Regions from separate parts of the Mycobacterium saskatchewanense genome, predicted to be linked through region 2. Evidence: riboswitches for the same ligand, from Rfam matches in the RefSeq annotation. Region 2 holds a riboswitch; the other holds the start of a gene.

Region 1 (4,875 bases), 420 kb from region 2:
GCGGCGAAGGCGGTCTCGTAGGCGGCGGCGGCGAGCTTGGCCTGGGAGGCCGCTAGCTCGGCCTGCGTGCCGGTGGTGTTCATCCACGCCACATAAGGCGCGGCCGCCGAGGCCATCGCGATCGAGGAGGGACCGGTCCACGGGCCGGCGGCGAGACCCTGAACGGTGGCGCCGTAGGAAGCCGCCGTCGATTGCAGCTCAGCGGCCAGGTCGTCCCACGCAGCCGCGGCGGCCAACAGCGGCCCCGATCCCGCGCCGACGTACATCCGGCCCGAGTTGATCTCCGGCGGAAGCGCCCCGAAATCAAACATCGATATCCTCCACTCCCCTCAAGTGGCCGCCATGGTAGGCGCCGCTCAACTGCTCCTGCCGCATCGGCGCCGAAGCTCTAATCAAATCCATCGAAACGGTTCCGCCGAGCGACGGTAGGGCCCCAATCTCTTTTTTGGGAGAAATGGCGATGACGGCCCCATTCCGTTCACCCACAAGCATCGCCCAATGTAGCGACCATCGTGACCGAACGGTATTCGCATTGCGTTCCTGTGCAGTAATCAAAAGGTTAAAAGTAAATGTCATGAGCCGACCCCCGGGTGTGAGATCCACTCATTCGAGCTAACTTTCGGACAGCCATAAGCCCTAATCAGCGACTACCACGCAGCACAAAATTAACGAGCGCCGAGGCGTTTCGTCAGAAATCGAATTGCTTGCGGGTTCACACGAGAGCCGCCGCTTTGGCGGGTTTTTTAACAGTTTTCTAACGTCGCTAGTAATTGGACAGTGCGCCCATTCCCGGCGACCTCCTATGTCGGCGTAAACAAAAGAATTGGTTTATTCGACACGCATAGAACTACGCCGATCCGAGGCCGATCAAGATTGGCCGACGAGATCGGCTTCATTTGTGCGTTATGGCAGCGGCGGTGTCCGTGCCGGCCACGTGGAGCCGACGAGCCGCTACTGCCGGCCGTTGCGGTTGGGCTGCCCGTAGACCACTGACCCGACCGTCGTAGGCCATCCGACGACGCGGCCCCGGGCGCACCCGGAGGCGCAGTGGGCGTCGAAGTCGCCGAATTGGTGGTTGATCGTCATCCGCTACTCCCCTGAATTTCATCTAGCGTACGCATCCATAGCTGCAGTAGCACTGGTTAGCTACTGGGTGTTTACTGTGAGGGCAGTACGTCTCGTTTGCCGTGGTAGGCGCCCTCAGAGAGGCCTGGCCGCGGCGCCACCGGGTGGCGAGGATGTTGCGGAGCGGTCAATCCGCGCTCTCCCCCGATGTGAGGACGACGCTTCCACCCGGCGGCTATCGGGCTAGCCGGCGGCGGGTGGGCGAGCCACGAAACTGGGACGGAAACCGTACTGTGGCATCGCACGCCCGTACGGCTGGCCCCCCACGGCCCCGATGGGCATGCCGGGCGCGCCGGTCGCCATTGCGGGCGGCGGGGCGACCATCGGCGTGCCGCCCAGTGTCGAAGCGAGCGGGCTCGTCAGGGGTGCGGGCGCCGTCCAGCTAGGCGGCACCGAGACCGGGCCGACCATCGACGCGCGGCCCAGCCCCGCCGACACCGGGGTGCCCGCGCCGCCCAGGCTCGCGATACCCGAGATCCCCTGGCCGCCCGCTCCGATAGCAGCACCGGACAAGGGCGACGCAACCGACCCCGCCACGTCGCTGGTGGCACTGCCGCCGGCGCCCAGCAGCGTCGAGCTCGTCACCGCCGACACCACCTGTTCGGGGTTGAACGCCCCGGTCGACGTCAGCGTGTTCCAGAAGTTGCTGTTGGGATCCAATACCGAGGTGACGCCCGATGACGGGGCCGACGCCGGCGAGGCGAGATTTTGCAGCACCGCAGGCACGGCGGTGGTGAACTGCGCCAGGGTCGATTGCTGGGCGCCGGCCGGCGTCCCGGCGGCCTGCGTGACCGCGGCGGCCTGGCCGGCAATCCCGCCGGGGGTGGTCGTCTGCTGCGGCTGGGTGAACGGGTCGAGTTGCGCGGCCGTCGCCGATGAAGCCGCGTAGCCATACATTGCGGCCGCGTCCTGGGCCCACATCTCCGCGTACTGCGCCTCCGTGGCGGCGATCGCCGGGGTGTTCTGTCCCAGGATGTTCGTCGCGATCAGCGCCATCAGCTGGACGCGGTTGGCGGCGATCACCGGCGGCGGAATGGTGGCGGCGAATGCCGCGTCGTAGGCCGCCGCCGCCCCCTCGGCCTGGGCACCGGCCTGCTCCGCCTGCGCGGCCGTCGAGCCCATCCACGCCACGTACGGCATCGCGGCGGCCGCCATCGCCGCGGCTGCGGGGCCGTGCCACTCCTCGCCCCACAGGGCGGACAGCACCGAGTGATACGACAACGCGGTGGACCGCAGCTCCGCGGCGAGTCCCTTCCACGCCGATGCCGCGGCCAGCATGGGGCCGGAACCCGCACCCGAATACAAACGACCCGAATTGATTTCGGGTGGCAGCGTTGCAAAGTCAAGCACCGCGGTCATCGCCGGCCCCCCGACTGAAGAGCGGCCGCGGGTGCGGTCAATTGCGTTGCGGCCAAGAACGATATGCGGTCGTCCCGGGTCGCTGGTGCGGAATTGGTGGCTACAAACGACATCGGAGTTCTCCTCGCGGCAGGCGAGCGGCCCGCGCCCCGGCAGCCATTGATCACCGCCGCCCGCGCATGCTCGCACCGCGCACGCGAAGCGGCGCGATCGCGTGCGGGTAAGTCCTTGCGGGAGAACCTGTTCAGGCTGCGGAAGCAGAGCCGGGGCCGGATCGCAACGAAATGGTCGTCGATTTCGGATACGGACTGTCGTCGGAGCTCATCTCGCTCTCACCTCCTCACGGCCAGGGCACACGGGGATGCCATAATGCGCACGCGCGGGAGAGGGCACACGGGAGAAATTACCCGGACGCCGCACCCCTCTCGTCAGAGCTTTGGCACCACACGGCGTATCCGATCTCGACCGGAAGCCACTTGGGCTCAACCCTTAAGCCGGGAAGAGCTGTCCTGACCCTGGGCGTCTTTCGACGTTCGAGGTCAGTGGCCTATGTCCGTGCAGACGCCTCACCTAGCGAGGTGCATGCAAGGGCCATGGTGCACCGAACTCGTCGACGCGTCAAGCGCAACCGCGGCTGTCGACCGTTGCTGCGGCGCCGCGCCGTGTCGTGGCATCATCCCGCACTGCGCGAACCCTGTGTCGCACTAAGGTTTTGGCGACCCCCTAGCCGGCGGCCGGCGGGCGCGGCATGACCGTCACGTTGAATCCGTACCGCGGCCCGTTGCCGAAGTGGCGCCCAGCGTTGCTCACGGCGGGGATGCCCGGCATGCCCGGTACGCCGGCCGGGGTCTCCGGCAGGGTGGTGCTGTTCCACCCGCCACCCGAAAGCGCCGCGCCGGCATGGTTTTCCACCTGAGCGGCCACGGTCCAGGCCTGCGGCACGGACAAACGCCCAACCGCTGCCGCCTGGTTCACGCCGGCCGAGACGCCGCCGAACTGCACATCCGGCACGGCCGGCGAGCCGAGCGGCGCGACGGCCGAGCTGTATGGCACGACGGGCGTGCCCAGCGGCGCCCAGGTCTCGTTGCCGGAACCGGCGCCCATTGGCGGCAGTGCGGTGGCTCCCGGTTCCCCGGCGACGGCCACCGCGTTGATGTCGGCCATCGACGCCGTCACGGTCTGCTGGACGATGGCGGGGCTGGTATACCCCGCCGACACGAACCCGTTGACGAAGTTCGAGTCCAGGAAGTCCCAGAGGCTCGTCGGGCCGTCGGCCGCCGGCGTCGCTAGTTGTTGCAGCGCCGCCGGAACCGCGGACGTCAGCTGACTGAGGGTCTCCTGCGCGCCGGAGGCCGCCGGCGCGCCGGTGGCCTGGGTGACGGCCGAGGCCTGATCGGTCTGTCCCGTGGGATTCGTCGTCTGGGGCGGTTGCACAAACGACTTCAGGTCGGCCGCCGACGCCGAACTCGCGGCGTAGCCGTACATCGCCGCCGCATCCTGCGCCCACATCTCGCCGTACTGAGCCTCGGCCGCGGCGATCGCGGGCGTGTTCTGGCCCAGCAGGTTGGTCGCCACCAACGCCGCAAGCTGAGCGCGGTTGGCCGCGACCGCCGCCGGAGGTACCGTCATGGCGAACGCCGCCTCGTATGCGGCGGCCGCCGACGATGCCTGGGCCGAGGTTTGCTCCGCCTTCACCCCGGTGAGAGTCATCCACAGCATGTACGGCGAGACGGCTGCCGCCATGGTTGTCGACGCGGGCCCCAGCCAGCCCTCACCGACCAGCCCCGAAATCACGGTTTGATACGACGACGCCGTCGAATGCAGTTCGGCGGCCAAGCCGTCCCAGGCGGCCGCGGCGGCCAGCATCGGTGCCGAGCCGGGACCAAAATACATTCGCGTGGAATTGATTTCCGGCGGCAATGCTCCGAAGTCCATTGTCGGCCCCGTCAACCTTTGATAACCGCGTTGGGGGCTTCGCTGGACACCGATAAGCTCGGCGGGTTTGCGAATGAATTTCGAGCGCGCACCGCGAATTGCGGTGGCCTGGGGCGTGATGCACCGGCCGGTTCGGCCGGCGGCCCCAGTCTTGTCACAGCATGGAACATCGGACTTCTCCTTACGGGATTGCCCGACCCGGCCGTGGCCCAGGAACTGTCACAAACTGCCGGCAGGCGTGCGCATCGTCGGGTCAGCGCGCTCGGTCGCTTGGCCCACACCTGCCCAGACGGAGGACATGCGCCGCGGCCGGATCGGGGGAATTCTCATCGATTCGATACAGCCGCTGTCAATCGGACCAGTTCACGCACCTCCCGTCACGTGTAGGCACGGGGTGCCCTGATGGTTGCACAACAGCGGAGAAGGTCACCGGCCGCGATCTGCCCGGTGCAGCGC
Region 2 (4,875 bases):
CGGCGGACATACCAATTGGTCAGCGCCTCGGTGAACAGGCGCAGGTGTTCGCAGGCCCGGGAGATGTCGCAGGCCTCCATCTCGGCGGTCAGGTCGTCCCGCAGGTCGGCCAGCTTGGCCAGGATGTAGCGGTCCAGCACGTGCGTCGAATCGGTGCGCCAGGCGCCGGCCTTGGGCGCGTAGAGGGCCAGGAAGCTGTACGCGTTCCACAGCGGCAGCTGCACCTGCCGCACGCCCTCGCGGATCCCTTGCTCGGTGACGATGAGGTTGCCGCCGCGCAGGATCGGCGAGGCCATCAGGAACCAGCGCATGGCGTCGGAGCCGTCGCGGTCGAACACCTCGCTGACGTCGGGGTAGTTGCGCAACGACTTACTCATCTTCTGCCCGTCGGAGCCCAGCACGATGCCATGTGCCACACAGGTTTTGAACGCCGGACGGTCGAACAGCGCGGTAGCCAGCACGTGCAGGGTGTAGAACCAGCCTCGGGTCTGGCCGATGTACTCGACGATGAAGTCCCCCGGATAGTGGGTGTCGAACCACTTTTCGTTCTCGAACGGAAAGTGCACCTGGGCGTACGGCATCGAACCAGAGTCGAACCAGACGTCGAGCACGTCGGGGATGCGCCGCATCCTGCTGCGTCCGGTCGGGTCGTCCGGGTTCGGGCGGGTGAGCTCGTCGATGTAGGGCCGGTGCAGATTGGTCGGGCGCACACCGAAGTCGCGCTCGAGTTCGGCCAGGCTGCCGTACACGTCGATGCGCGGGTAGGCCGGGTCGTCGGACTTCCACACCGGAATGGGGGTGCCCCAGTAGCGGTTTCGCGAGATCGACCAGTCGCGGGCGCCCTGCAGCCACTTGCCGAACTGGCCGTCCTTGACGTGGTCGGGATGCCAGGTGATCTGTTGGTTGAGTTCGACCATGCGGTCGCGGAATTCCGTGACGGCAACGAACCACGACGACACCGCCCGGTAGATCAGCGGGTTGCGGCAGCGCCAGCAGTGCGGATAGGGGTGCTCGTAGGTCTCGTGGCGCACCAGGACCGCGCCGTTGGCGGCGGCCGGGCCGCTGCCGTCTTTCAGGTCACGGATGATCTGAGCGTTGGCCGCGAAGACGTGCTGCCCCTGGTAATCCGGGACTTCCGCGTCGAAGCGGCCCCGCGCATCCACCGGCGTGACCGGCGCGATGCCGGCCTTGTCGGTGGTGGCCATGTCGTCCTCGCCGTACGCGGGCGCCATGTGCACGATGCCGGTGCCGTCCTCGGTGGTCACGAAGTCGCCGGGCAGGACCTGGAAAGCGTTGGCGGTGTCCGCGAAATACGGAAACGGCGGCAGGTACCGCGTGCCCAGCAGTTCCGCGCCCCGGTAGCTGCCCAAAACCTCGGGCTCATCGCCGAATTCGCGCGCATAGGCGGCCAGGCGCGGCTGCGCCAGCACGAAGCGACGGTCGCCGGCCCTGATCTCGACGTAGGTGACTTCGGGGTTGACTGCGACCGCCAGGTTCGACGGCAGCGTCCATGGGGTGGTGGTCCACACCAGTAGGTGAGCCCCGTCCAGCTCGCCGCCAATCACCTTGAAGCCCACCGTGATTGCAGGGTCCTGGCGGCTCTGGTAGACGTCGTCGTCCATGCGCAGTTCGTGATTGGACAGCGGGGTCTCGTCGCGCCAGCAGTAGGGCAGCACGCGGTAACCCTCGTAGGCCAGGCCCTGGTCCCACAGCTGCTTGAACGCCCAGATCACCGACTCCATGTAGGGCAGGTCGAGGGTCTTGTAGTCGTTGTCGAAGTCGACCCACCGCGCCTGACGCGTCACGTACGCCTGCCATTCGTCGGTATAGCGCAACACCGAGGCCCGGCAGGCGTCGTTGAATGCGGCAATCCCCATGTCGTCGATCTGCGACTTGTCGGTGATGCCGAGTTGGCGCTCGACCTCGAGTTCGGCGGGCAGGCCGTGGGTGTCCCAGCCGAAGCGGCGATCGACCTTGTAGCCGCGCATGGTGCGGTAGCGCGGGACGATGTCCTTCACGTAACCCGTGAGCAGGTGCCCGTAGTGCGGCAACCCGTTGGCGAACGGCGGCCCATCGTAGAACACGTACTCCGGCGCGCCGTCGCGGCGGGCGATGCTGGCCCGGAAGGTGTCGTCGGACGCCCAGTAGTCGAGCACCTCGAGCTCGAGCGCCGGGAAGTCCGGCGCCCCGCCGGCCAGTTTGGGATAGACCCTGACGGAGTCCCCGAGGTCAACGTTGTCGGTCACCACGATTGCGTCCTTTGCGCCCCAATGCCGTTGGCCGGGGACGACGACGCGCGATGTGCGCGAGCGCCGCGGTACCACCCCGCTTGCCCCGCTTGCGCGGGGCCGCTCGATTCGGGCTGTGACGGGCCCACCCGTCCGGTTCTACTGAGCCGTGCCGGCCGTTCTTCCGAAGGCTCCCCGGTGATGGCCGGATCGACGCCGCTGGACCGATTCTAGTGAACGCCGCAAATCGGTGAACGCTCGCTCCAAGGGGCCGCCTGACCTCAGGCGGCCCTGCGGTCAGGTGGCCCCTTGGAGCCTCGATTGCCCACTGCTCATCGACGCCTCCTCAGGCCTGGACTTCGAGCACACCAACCCGCCACAGGGCCGCGTACAGGTGGCGCAGCGGGATGCTCAGCAGGCGGGTCGCGCCCTCCACCAGCGGGTCGCCGGGAGCCTTGTCGACCCGGCGGGTCGCCTTCTTGGGCGCCTGGGCGGGGATCGTGTCGGTGTCGCGCACCACCGTCAGCACGGGGGCGGGCGCTACGGTTACCACTTCGTCGTACAGAACTGCGGTCATGATGACCTCCTAGACGGATTTCCGTTGGGGACTAACAGGACTGACGCGTCCCGTCCCTTGGCGGTTCCGACCCCGGACCGCTTGGCTCGCAAGCGGATCGACGACTCAGAGCAGATCGTCGTACCGGAGACCGGATCGGGACGAGACGCAGCTCGGACTTCGGTCCGGACTATCGCTGGAACTCATATGTCCCTCACCTCCTCACGGTCACGGCGCATGCGGTTGTCCGCACACGGTGTATACGCAGGAGAACGAAACCCGACGACTGCCGGAGGTCCGCACCCCTCTCGTCAGAGCTTTGGCACTACACGACGTGTCCGGTAATCCGGAAGCCACCTGGGCTCAACCCTTAAGCCGGGAGGAGCTGTCCTGACCCGGGGCGTCTTTCGACGTTCGGGGTCAGTGGCCTGTATTCGTGTAGACGCCTCACCTAACGAGGTGCATACCCGACCGATAATGCACGACGGGTCTGGTGAGGTCAAACTCCTGCCGGGCGTGTTCCACGATCTTTACCTGGCTGTAAGCATGCACACAGGGGGCGGCCAGGTGCGGGCCCTCGGCGCGCGATCCCCGCCCGCGACACATAACTGGCTGCGAAGACACGCCGAAGAACGCCTCAGCGGATTATGTCTCGCGGCGTGCGACGAGCGAGGTCCATCGCCGACGGGCTGGGTTCAAGCGTCCGGCCCTCGGCCACGACCACATAAACCTTCGCGACGACATGCCAGTCGGGCTCGCAGAGGATTATGTCTCGCGGGCTCTGGTCGTCCCACCGGTCACGTGCCTAGCTCACTCGCGGCGCGGGCGCAGGCCGTCGAGAACCAGCGCGACGACGAAGTCGGTGACCTGCGCCGCGGTGACGTCGTCGTCGGTGCTCAGCCGCCGGTGCGCCAGCTGCCCGACGAGCGCGGCCAGCGTGTACGCCACCATCCGGGGCGGCGCGGCCACCACCTCGCCGCGCTCCTGGGCGGTGACGACGAAGGTTTCCAGGTCGTCGATGAACCGCTCGTAGATCCCGCCCAGGTGCCGTTCGAATCGCTCTCCCAGCGCATAGGGGTCGCGGAGCAGGAGCTTCGCGGTGGCCTTGTCGGCCTCGAAGAACTCCAGTGTCGCAAGCACGGAGCGTTCCAGCAGGGCACGCAGCGTGGCCTCGCGCCCGTTGGTTCCGGCGAGTCCGGCCAGCGCCGAGGCGATGTGGTCGCGCAGGGCGGTCTCCTCGACAGCCATCAACGCGTGGAACAACTCGTCCTTCGACTCGAAGTACCAGTAGACCGAGCCGTAGGCCAGGCCCGCCTGCTTGGCAATGTCGGCGATCGTCGTGTCATGAAAACCCTTGCGCGCGAACACATCTTTGGCCGCCGCCATGATCTGGTCGCGCCGCTGCGACTTGTCCTCCTCGCTCACCGCGCGGCGCCGCCGGACGCCGGCGCTCATCTCTCGACCAGGCTGTCGAGCTTCCCGATGGTGTCGATGAACTCCTCGACCATGTCGAGCACGACCGCGCGAGTGGGCCGGACGCGGTCGAGGGACCCGACCACCTGCCCGACGAAGTAGGTGGCCAGGTCGCGGGCCTTGGCCTCCGGGTGGCCGGCGGCCTGGTTGATGCGCACCTGGGGCTCGTTGACCAGGGCGCTTTGCAGCGGCATGCCCAACGGGGCGGGGGTATCGGGCCGCTCCCACTCCTCCGTCCAAGCCGTGCGCAACATCCGCGCGGGCTTCCCCGTCATCGACCGCGACCGCACGGTGTCGGACGAGCTGGCGGCCAGGAACTTCTCCTTGACCACGGGGGTCGTCTCGGCCTCTTCGGTGGTCAGCCAGACCGACCCGCACCACACGCCCTCCGCCCCCAGCGCCAGGGCCGCGGCGACCTGGCGGCCGCGGGCGATTCCGCCCGCGGCAACCACCGGAACGGGCGCGACGGCATCGACCACCTCGGGAACCAGGACCATGGTCGACACCTCGCCGGTGTGGCCGCCGGCCTCGGTCCCCTGCGCGACGATCAGGTCCACCCCGGCCGCCGCGTGCCGCTGGGCGTGACGCGTGGTCCCGGCCAGGGCCGCCACCAGCACG

The links. Region 2 has a riboswitch for magnesium ahead of G6N56_RS01480 (Rv1535 family protein). Riboswitches for the same ligand answer to the same signal wherever they lie in the genome.
Region 1: it holds a riboswitch for magnesium, as region 2 does, so the genes downstream of both, G6N56_RS03290 (PPE family protein) here and G6N56_RS01480 (Rv1535 family protein) in region 2, are expected to answer to the same signal.

The regions. Positions count from the first base shown of each region.
Region 1 is NZ_AP022573.1:729,759-734,633, reverse strand. It holds gene G6N56_RS03300 (PPE family protein) at 1-311, opposite strand, end outside; gene G6N56_RS03295 (hypothetical protein) at 304-576, opposite strand; gene G6N56_RS29380 (hypothetical protein) at 952-1,086, opposite strand; gene G6N56_RS03290 (PPE family protein) at 1,309-2,484, opposite strand; M-box (ykoK) riboswitch at 2,898-3,069, opposite strand; gene G6N56_RS03285 (PPE family protein) at 3,208-4,419, opposite strand.
Region 2 is NZ_AP022573.1:311,024-315,898, reverse strand. It holds gene ileS (isoleucine--tRNA ligase) at 1-2,246, opposite strand, end outside; gene G6N56_RS01480 (Rv1535 family protein) at 2,575-2,805, opposite strand; M-box (ykoK) riboswitch at 3,081-3,250, opposite strand; gene G6N56_RS01475 (TetR/AcrR family transcriptional regulator) at 3,595-4,239, opposite strand; gene G6N56_RS01470 (NAD(P)H-dependent flavin oxidoreductase) at 4,236-4,875, opposite strand, start outside.